DNA from 2 places in the Selenomonas sp. AB3002 genome. Region 2 is predicted to be linked to the other one. Evidence: riboswitches for the same ligand, from Rfam matches in the RefSeq annotation. Region 2 holds a riboswitch; the other holds the start of a gene.

Region 1 (4,669 bases), on a different contig from region 2:
TGCCGTGAATCAGGCCTCCATAACCGGCGAGTCCAATCCCGCCATGAAGCACGCAGGTTCTCCCGTTTACGCAGGCAGCGTGGTGGAGGCAGGGGAACTGGTGATTGCGGTGGAGAAAGTGGGCTCTGACACCTCCCTGGCCCATATCGTGCATCTGGTGGAGGAGGCCCAGACCCGCAAGGCGCCGGTGCAGAATTTCGCCGACCAGATGGCCAATCTGCTGGTGCCCATTTCCTTCATCGGGGCGGGCATTGTCTACGGTGCCACCCGTGACTGGCAGCGGGTGCTGAACCTGCTGTTCATTGACTTCTCCTGCGGCCTCAAGCTTTCCACTGCCACGGCCATTTCTGCTTCCATTGCGGCAGCGGCCAAGCGCGGCATCCTGGTGAAGGGCGGCAACTATATCGAGGCCCTGGCAGAGACTGACACGGTGGTGCTGGACAAGACTGGTACCCTCACCGTGGGCATTCCCCAGATTTCCTTCATCAAGACCAAGGTCGGGGTGGAGGAGAAGGAACTACTGCTGCTGGCGGCTTCTGCCGAGCAGCATTCCGTCCATCCCCTGGCAGTGGCCATCCAGAAGTATGTGAAGGCACAGGAATGGCAGGTGCCCCAGCATAAGAAATCCGAGACCGTGGTGGCCCGGGGCATGCTGGCAGAGGTGCCGGACTTCGAGGGCTGCAAGGGCGGCACTATCCGCGTGGGCAGCCTGAAGTTCTTGAACGAAAATGGCGTCAAGGATAATGAGAACCTTGATGCAGGCCTCAAGGGCAAGAACCTCCTTTATGTGGCCCGTGACCAGGAGCTTATCGGCGTCATCGGCATCGAGGACCCTGTGCGTCCCAATATGAAGAAGACCCTGAACCGCATGCGCCGCTATGGCATTGACGAGATAGTCATGCTCACCGGCGATTCCAAGGCGGTGGCAGCTGAGGTGGCAAATGCCATGGATATCGACTCTTACCATGCGGAAATCCTGCCTGAGGACAAGAGCACTTATGTGAACAAGCTCAAGCAGCGTGGCACGGTGATGATGGTGGGGGACGGCATCAACGATGCTCCGGCCCTGGCCTTTGCAGATGTGGGCGTTTCCCTGGGCGGGCGGCAGACGGATATTGCCGCCGAGTCCTCTGCAGTGACCATCCACTCCGAGGACCCCAACCGCCTTATGGAGGCCCTGCAGCTGGGCAAGCGCACCATGGATCTGGTGCACCAGAACTTCATGGCGACAATCCTGGTGAATTCCTCCGCCATGCTGTTGGGAGCTTTGGGGCGCATCAATCCTCTGTGGGCAGCGGTGATCCACAATACGGCCACTCTGGCTGTGGTGCTGAACAGCTGCCGCATCCTGCGGCCCAATGCGCCGTTGTTTGCCAGGAGGCGTCGCTGAGCAGTTTGACGAATGAGGCTGTCTATATCCCCCGGGGGGGCTTGCGCAGGCAGAGGCAGCTTGTTATCATCTAATTGATATTGATTATTAGGTGATAAGGAGTTTCAGCATGCGCATACCGGACGAGGACAGACATTATCTGAATATAGCAATGCCTGCTGCCCTGGAGGGCCTGTTTATGGTGCTGCTGAGTTCTGTGGATATCATCATGGCAGGCATGCTGGGAACGGCGGCTATTGCGGCGGTGAGTATCTTTACCCAGCCCAGGATGATGCTGCTTTGTGTGGTTCGCTCCATAGCGGCGGTTCTGACGCTGCTCACTGCCAGGAAGTTCGGTGAGGATAATACACAGGAAGTGCCCGTGCTGCTTGCACGGACACTTTTTTGTGCTGTTATTTTCATGGGCATATTGCATGTCTTGTTCTTCTGGCAGCTGGAGCGCATTCTCTGCTGGATGGGGGCGCAGGAAGAGTATCTGGCAGCGGCTCTGTCCTATGGGGACATCGCTCTGCTGGGGGTATTCCTAACCACTCTGGCCACTGTCCTGCAGGCAGTGCAGCTGGGCTATGGCCACACCAAAGAGGTGATGAGCGCCAACCTTCAGGGCAATCTGGTGAATGTCGTGGGCAATGCTCTGTTCATCTTTGGCCTGGGCCCCTTTCCTGCGCTGGGGGTGACGGGGGCTGCTGTGGGTACGGTCATTGGCACCAGCTGGACTCTGGCAGTTTCTGCCCGCCAGCTGGGGGGCAGCGCTATGCCGGGGGACTGGCGGGCTTTTTGGCCTGACAGGTCATATTTCCGGGAATTCTTGCCAGTCTTTGCCGGAGTCTTCAGCGAGCAGGGGTTCGAGCGCATCGGCATGGTGCTCTACACCCGCATGGTGGCGGAGCTGGGCACGGCAGCTTATGCCGTCCATGCCATCTGCATGAATTTCTGCGATTTCTATTACTGCTTTGCCGGGGGACTGGGCAAGGCCAATATGGTCATGGCAGGCCACGCTCACGGGGCAGGCGACTGGGCTTACTGGCAGCGGCAGCTGCGGGCCGGGCTCAAGTGGAGCTTGATTTTTTCCCTTGTTTCTTTTGTGCTGACCTTCAGCTTGCGGGAAGAAATCTTCAGCCTCTACTCCCATGAAGTGGGATTGCTGCCCTTAGGGAGCCTGGTCATGATTTTCGTGGCGGCGGTGAGCTTTCCGGAGGCCCATGCCCTGGTGTGCGCCGGCGTGCTCCGGGGCAGCGGCAGGACCAGCCAGGTGGCAGCCTATTCCTTTGTGAGCATCGCCTTCCTGCGTCCCCTGATCACGGCTTTCTTCCTGCAGGTGCTGGATATGGGCCTGCCTGGTGCCTGGCTGGCTCTGGCCATCGACCAGTCCATCAGGGCTGCCTGTGCCTCCTTCCTGCTGTGGCGCCTGTGGCAGGGGCGTCCCCAGCCTGCCTGCGAAACTTGACAGGCTGGGGTAGGTAGTGGTAAAATTTTGCCTGTTGTAATTTTCATTGAAAACAATTCTATATTGAGATTGGATTGGGTGTCGAAAGGAATAGCATAGTTCCTATGACTTAATAGAGAAGCCGGTAAAAGCCGGCGCGGTCCCGCCACTGTAACAGCGAGCTTCATTGCATTGATGTCACTGGAAAGAGCAAAGTCTTTCTGGGAAGGCGCAAGGAAGTGATGACCTGGAGCCAGGAGAACTGCCTGATTGACAATCACCGTTTGACCCGCGAGCGATGGGGATGGGGATTTTGCTGGAGAAGTATATGGTGGACCTGTCTGCATTTTTGCGGGCAGGTTTTTTATGTTTATGGGGAGATGAGAAACTTTGCAAAAACTTTTGGGCAAGATGTCGCAGATGCTGATTACCCTCATAGGTGTCAGCTTCCTGACCTTTTGCTTGACCTATCTGGCCCCCGGGGACCCGGCGGCCATGCTGCTGGAGGCGGGGGACACTATCGTGTCACAGGAAACCCTGGACAAGACCAGGGCGGAGCTGGGACTGGACAAGCCCTTCCTGGTGCAGTATGTGAACTGGGCAGGAGGCGTGCTGCAGGGTGATATGGGCATATCCTACTCTGCCAAGAAACCGGTTACAGAAAAGCTGCTGGAGGGCTTTGCAGGGACGCTTACTTTGGCGGCTGTGACCATCGTCTTCGTGCTGCTGATTTCCCTGCCGCTGGGGATATGGTCTGCGATTCACAGGAACGGCTGGCAGGATCATCTGGTGCGGGGCATTTCCTTTATCGGGGTGTCCATGCCTTCCTTCTGGATAGGCCTGCTCTTCCTCTATGTCTTCGGCCTGAAGCTGGGCTGGTTCCCTATTGCCAAGTCGGCTGTGACATTGGAGGGCATCGTGCTGCCTTCCCTGACCCTGGCCCTCTATATGTCCTCCAAGTATATCCGCCAGGTGCGCACTGTGTTCCTGGAGGAACTGCAGCAGGATTATGTGGTGGGGGCAAGGGCCAGGGGGCTTTCGGAGCAGGCTATCCTGTGGAAGCACGTCTTGCCCAATGCCATCCTGCCCCTCATCACCCTGCTGGGCATGTCCATTGGCTGGCTCCTGGGGGGCGTGGCGGTCATCGAAATGGTGTTCTCCTGGCCTGGCATCGGCAATATGGCGGTGCGGGCCATCTCCATGCGGGACTATCCTCTCATTGAGGGCTTCGTGCTCTGGATTTCCATAGTTTACATGGGCATCAACGCGCTGGTGGATCTTTCTTATGCTTATCTTGACCCGCGGCTGAAAAAGGAGGGGAACTGATGGCGGTTTTTCGTGAGAACAGGCTTTTCGCCTTCTATACAGCTCTGGTGGTATTTGTGGTGCTGCTGGCCATCTTTGCCCCTTACCTTGCTCCCCAGGACCCCATGGAGGGAAACATGAAACTGGTGCTGCAGACGCCGTCGGCAGAGCATATCCTGGGCACGGATAAATTGGGCCGGGATATTTTCTCCCGCATTCTCTGCGGCACCCAGGTTTCTCTCTTCATGGCCCTGTGCCTGGTGGCGCTGATTGCCGCTGTGGGCACGCTGGTGGGAGTGCTGGCTGGGTTCTTCGGGGGCTGGCTGGAAACCATCCTCATGCGCCTGGCGGATATGATGCTGGCTTTCCCGGGCATCGTGCTGGCCATTGCCATCGCAGGCATCCTGGGGGGCAGCGTGGTGAATACCATCCTGGCCCTGCTGGTGGTGAGCTGGGCCAAGTACGCCCGGCTGGTGAGGAGCCTGGTGCTGCGCCTGCGCAATCAGGATTTCATCCAGGCAGCCAGGATCCAGGGGGCCCGCACCGGA
Region 2 (4,669 bases):
AGGAATACCGCTGGCAAAGTCCAGATGGTTCATGTGGTCATATTCGTCATGGCCATAAAGGGGCTTCACGGGCACATGCTCCATGGTACGGCGGGTGAGAGCCTCAAACTCCGCCCCGGCCTGGGCCTCGAAAAGCTTCTTCCAGTCCCCTGCCGCCCCCTGGGGAGCATCTTTCAGGCTTATCTGGGTGAAATCAGGATTTGTGTAAGCCATTATGCAATCATCCCTTTCTTCTTCTGCAGGAGCTGCAGGATCTGATAGCAGTTGGCACGGACGTGGATATACTCATCAATGCCCGCCTGGTTGTAGGTTTCCAGCATATCCTGGGGAGCAGCCCCGGCCAGGAATACTGTGGCTTTGGGCAGTACCTCATGGAGCTTCGGCGCCAGGGCCGGCACAATCTCGGGATAAGTGGCATCAGTAGAGCAGATGACCACGGCATCTGCCCCGGACTCCTTGGCAGCCAGGGCTGCTTCCTCCACAGTCTGGAAGCCATTGTTGCCAAGCACCTCAAAGGCACCCACCTGCAGGAAGCCCGTGGTGAAATCAGCCCTGGCCTTGTGCTGGGGGATGGGGCCCATATTGGCCAGGAAAATCTTCACATTATCATCATGCTCAGCCTTGAACCCCTCTGTAAGCTTCCTCAAGGCCTCAAAGCGCTCGCTCCAGCGGTGGGGCTCGATGGCTTTCACCTGTTCCTCACCCTTGTTCCCCCCATGGAGGGCTTCTGCCAGTTCCTCAATGGTGGCGCCAGCGCAGGCAGCAGCTACGGCAGCTTCCGTCACTCCAGCCTTGGCAGAGGAAAGTTCAGCCAGCTTTTCTTCTTTGAACTGCTCGTCAATATCGGCCAGATAGCTTTCCACCTCAGCCTTGCGCTGCTGCTTGATTTCCTCCACATCTTCGGGACGCGGATCAAGCAAAGTCTCCGTCATGTTGGGATACATATTGTTGCCTACGATACGGTCCTTGCGGGTCTCGGCTGCCTTGAAACGGGCGCTCAGGACGCTGGCAATCTCATCCTGGGGATAGCCCTCCTGCAGAGCCTTCAGGATACCGCCCTTGGCCTCTATCTTCTGGAACTCCTCCCAGATTTTTTCTTTCATCTGCTTGGTAAGAGTCTCCACCGCCCAGGAACCGCCAGCTGGGTCAATGGGCTGCAAGAGGCCGAATTCCTCCTGCAGGATGATCTGCACATTGCGGGCAATGCGGCGGGAGAACTCATCCCCCTTGCGGATGGGCTCGTCAAAGGGACTGCTCTCGAAGGAATCAATGCCCCCCACTACCCCTGAGAAAATTTCCGTGGTATTGCGGAGCATATTGACGTAAGGGTCATAGACGGTCTTGAAGAACAGGGCGGGCTTGGCATGGATGTGCATGCGCCTTGCCTCCTGGCTGCCGCCGAAGGCTTCAACAATCTGCGCCCAGAGGGGACGCAGGGCCCTGAGCTTGGCAATCTGCAGGAAGAAATTGGCCCCCATGGAGAAGCCGAAGACAATCTGCTTCGCCGCCTCGTCGATAGTCAGCCCTCTGTCCATCAGCGCCCGCAGATAAGCCACCGCCATGGCAAGGGCATAGGCAGCCTCCTGCACATCATTGGCACCGCCCCGGCTGAATACATCACTGCGGACAAAGACCGTGGCCAGGCCCGGAGCGTTTTCCTTAGCCCACTTGGCGGCTTCCGCCATCTCATCATAGAGCTTGTCCAAAGAAGCAGGCAGTTCCCCTTCTTCAACCAAAGCCCCCAGGGGATTTGCTCCCACAAATCCCTTGAGCTGCTTCAGGTCCGTGCCGGAGGACTTCAAGGCCCCCACTGCCAGAGCCAGCATGGGCAGAGCCGTGGCCCCGGCGTAGATATAGAGGGGGTACTTGTCCAGCTTCAGCCCCTCCAGCAGGGTATGCACATCATCAAGGGTGGTCAGGGACACGCCCTCATCACCGGGGGTCTCCGCCTTTCTCACATCCCTGGCAGCCAGGGTGGCCTTGTCCAGGCGGATATTGTAGACCGTGGAACCCTTCTCCTGCTCATGGCGCAGCAGCTCATTGTTTTCCTTGGGGCTGGTCTCATCGCAGGACTGGGCAATGCCCCAGGGCCTCCCAACATAGCCGCTGGGCTGTGCCCCCCTGAGGTAATCCCCCATGCCGGGGAACTCCCCCTTGGGCAGGATATCCTCCGTATCCTTGCGGAAGTACATGGGGTCGAAGGTAATGCCCTCATAGGTCTTGGTATACATTTTCTTCTCAAAGGGTGCCCCCTTCAAGAGAGTGATGCAGGCCTCCTTCCACTCCTCATAGGTGGGAGGAGTGAATTCATCCAGTGGCACATCGGGAAAGTCCGTCTGCTGCTCGGCCTTTTTCAGGATAGCCTGAAGGTCGAGCTCGCCGCTTTTTTCCAGCTCGTTGCTCATACTGCAGCCTCCTTGTGTGATTTGTGAAACCCAACAGAAAAGGCAACCCACCTGCAAGCGCGCAGACGGATTGCCTAAAAATGGCCACAGCAAAAAAGCCCTAAGCCCAATCCCCTACCCATCGCTCGCAGGCACATAAGGGAACCAGGCACGATGCTTCGGCTCTCTTATACGGTGATGACAGAACAGGCAGTTCTCCTGGCTCGGCTTCATGGCCCTGCACGCCTTCCCAAGGTAAGCATATCTACCCCAGTGACCTCATGTGCAGGACTCCACCCTACAGTGGCGGGACCGCTCCGGCTTAGGGCGTGTTGATTAAATGAGCTTTGCCCAGATTTGCGGGGATTGGCTGTCCATTGCAAGGCGACAAACCGGAGGCATAGCGGCGCTATGTCGAGGATTTGTCAACGAAGCAGGGACAGTCAAGACCCGTGAAGATGGGCTGAGCGAATTAATCAACACGCCCCACACCGGATTCCCTATTAAGTACCTAAGTACACCTGTTCCCAGCCATATTAAGTTGCTATTTAAATATTATTATCATTTATAATTTTTGTCAATATTCCCTGCTCCATTTCTGAAGTCCCTTTCCTCTTGCCTTTTCCCGGCCCGGCTGCATGATATACATGAGGAAAAGCAGGAAAAACAGGCATGCTGATAGAATAGAACCTCTGCATGAGTGCGATATGATGGAGGTGTGTTTATGGATAAATCATTTGCAATCCCTATATCCAGGCGCAGTTTTATGAAGATGATGGGCCTGGCCGCAGCTGGGACAGTGCTCGGCCTCAAAGATGATGCCGCAAGAGTGGAAGCTGCTTCTTCCATGATAAATGCGATGGATTTCAACAACGCGGAGCTTCCCGTACTCTTCAATGCGGATGTCTGCGTGGTTGGCGGCGGTGCGGCTGGTACGGCGGCTGCTGTCAGCGCTGCACGGAAGGGAGCGAAGGTTGTCCTTGTGGAGCGCGGCATTTCCCTCGGAGGTCTGGCGACCCAAGGGTGCGTTTTCCCCTGCATGCCTACTTTTGTCGAAGGCAGTGATACTCCCTACATCACGGACCTGAACAAGCGCATGGAAAAACAGGGGTCCTCGCCCTCCCTTGGCATAACTACCGATACATATTATGGAGGCGGCAGATCACAATATGTGCCAGAATATCTTGCCTACGTCTACGATGAAATGTGCGAAGAGGCCGGCGTAAATATACTTTACAACGCTTCCCTGGTGGGAGCGGTGACCAATGAGGGCAGGATTGTCTCCTGTATTCTCCAAACCATGGAGGGATTGGCAAGGATAAACGCCAAGGTGTTCATCGATGGCACGGGAGACGCATTGCTTTCCCGGTTTGCCGGCGTTCCAGTGGAAAAAGGCTCAGAAAAGACGGGGCACAACCAGCCCATGAGCCTGCGTTTTGAAATGGGCGGCATTGATGTAGGCAAGGTCTTCCATTTCTTCACGAAGAATCTGAAAGATGATTATACCCGTGGGCTTTTCGTCAAGATTGTGGAGGAAGCTCTGAAGGAGAAGAGACCGCCCTTCTTCGAGTTCGCGAAGTGGAAAAAGAATGAGCAATTCTTCAATGACGGTGTCACCCACGGTGAGTTGACCGAAGATGATATCCTGTACATACAAGCCTTCACCATTCCAGGCAAACCCACCGTAATGTCCATGAACTGCCCGGAGATGCCGCCGCTGGGCTTCAGCTCCACGGATGCTGTGTCCTACAGCAAGGCTGTGACCTTCGGCCGGAAAATGATGCGCCGTCTGGCAGGATTCTTCATCAAGAATATTCCTGGCTTTGAGAAAGCATATATCAGCCGCGAAGCAAGCATGGTGGGCGTGCGGGAATCATGGCGGATCCGCGGGAAATATTATATGGATGCCGAAGATTATCTGAAAGCACATCATTTCCCCGATGCTGTCTGCTGCACTGCATACCCCATCGACATCCATGATGTGAAGCTGGAGCTCTTTGAAAAGCTGAAAAAAGGACAGTATTACGAAATCCCCTACCGGGCCTTGGTGACCAACGAGATTTCCAACCTGCTGGTAGTGGGACGCTGCGCCAGCGGCAGCTTCGCCGCCCAGGCTTCCTTCCGCATCCAGCCCACCTGCATGAGCATGGGTGAGGCAGCGGGCATCGCTGCAGCCTGGGGAATATCCAAGGGAACTCCGGTAAACGAAATCAAATGGGAAGAGATGCCGGAAGAAATGCGCAGTTATGTAAGTAAATAAATAACCGACCACAAGACTAAGGAGG

What was found. A riboswitch is a leader RNA that binds a small molecule or an ion and turns the genes downstream of it on or off. The one in region 2 is predicted to bind cobalamin.
Region 1: it holds a riboswitch for cobalamin, as region 2 does, so the genes downstream of both, nikB (nickel ABC transporter permease) here and P159_RS0101625 (methylmalonyl-CoA mutase family protein) in region 2, are expected to answer to the same signal.

Annotation. Positions count from the first base shown of each region.
Region 1 is NZ_JNIO01000008.1:1,286,431-1,291,099, reverse strand. It holds gene P159_RS0114160 (heavy metal translocating P-type ATPase) at 1-1,390, shown strand, start outside; gene P159_RS0114155 (MATE family efflux transporter) at 1,500-2,837, shown strand; cobalamin riboswitch at 2,897-3,101, shown strand; gene nikB (nickel ABC transporter permease) at 3,207-4,142, shown strand; gene nikC (nickel transporter permease) at 4,142-4,669, shown strand, end outside.
Region 2 is NZ_JNIO01000002.1:274,213-278,881, forward strand. It holds gene scpA (methylmalonyl-CoA mutase) at 1-216, opposite strand, end outside; gene P159_RS0101625 (methylmalonyl-CoA mutase family protein) at 213-2,405, opposite strand; cobalamin riboswitch at 2,576-2,924, opposite strand; gene P159_RS0101630 (FAD-dependent oxidoreductase) at 3,109-4,644, shown strand.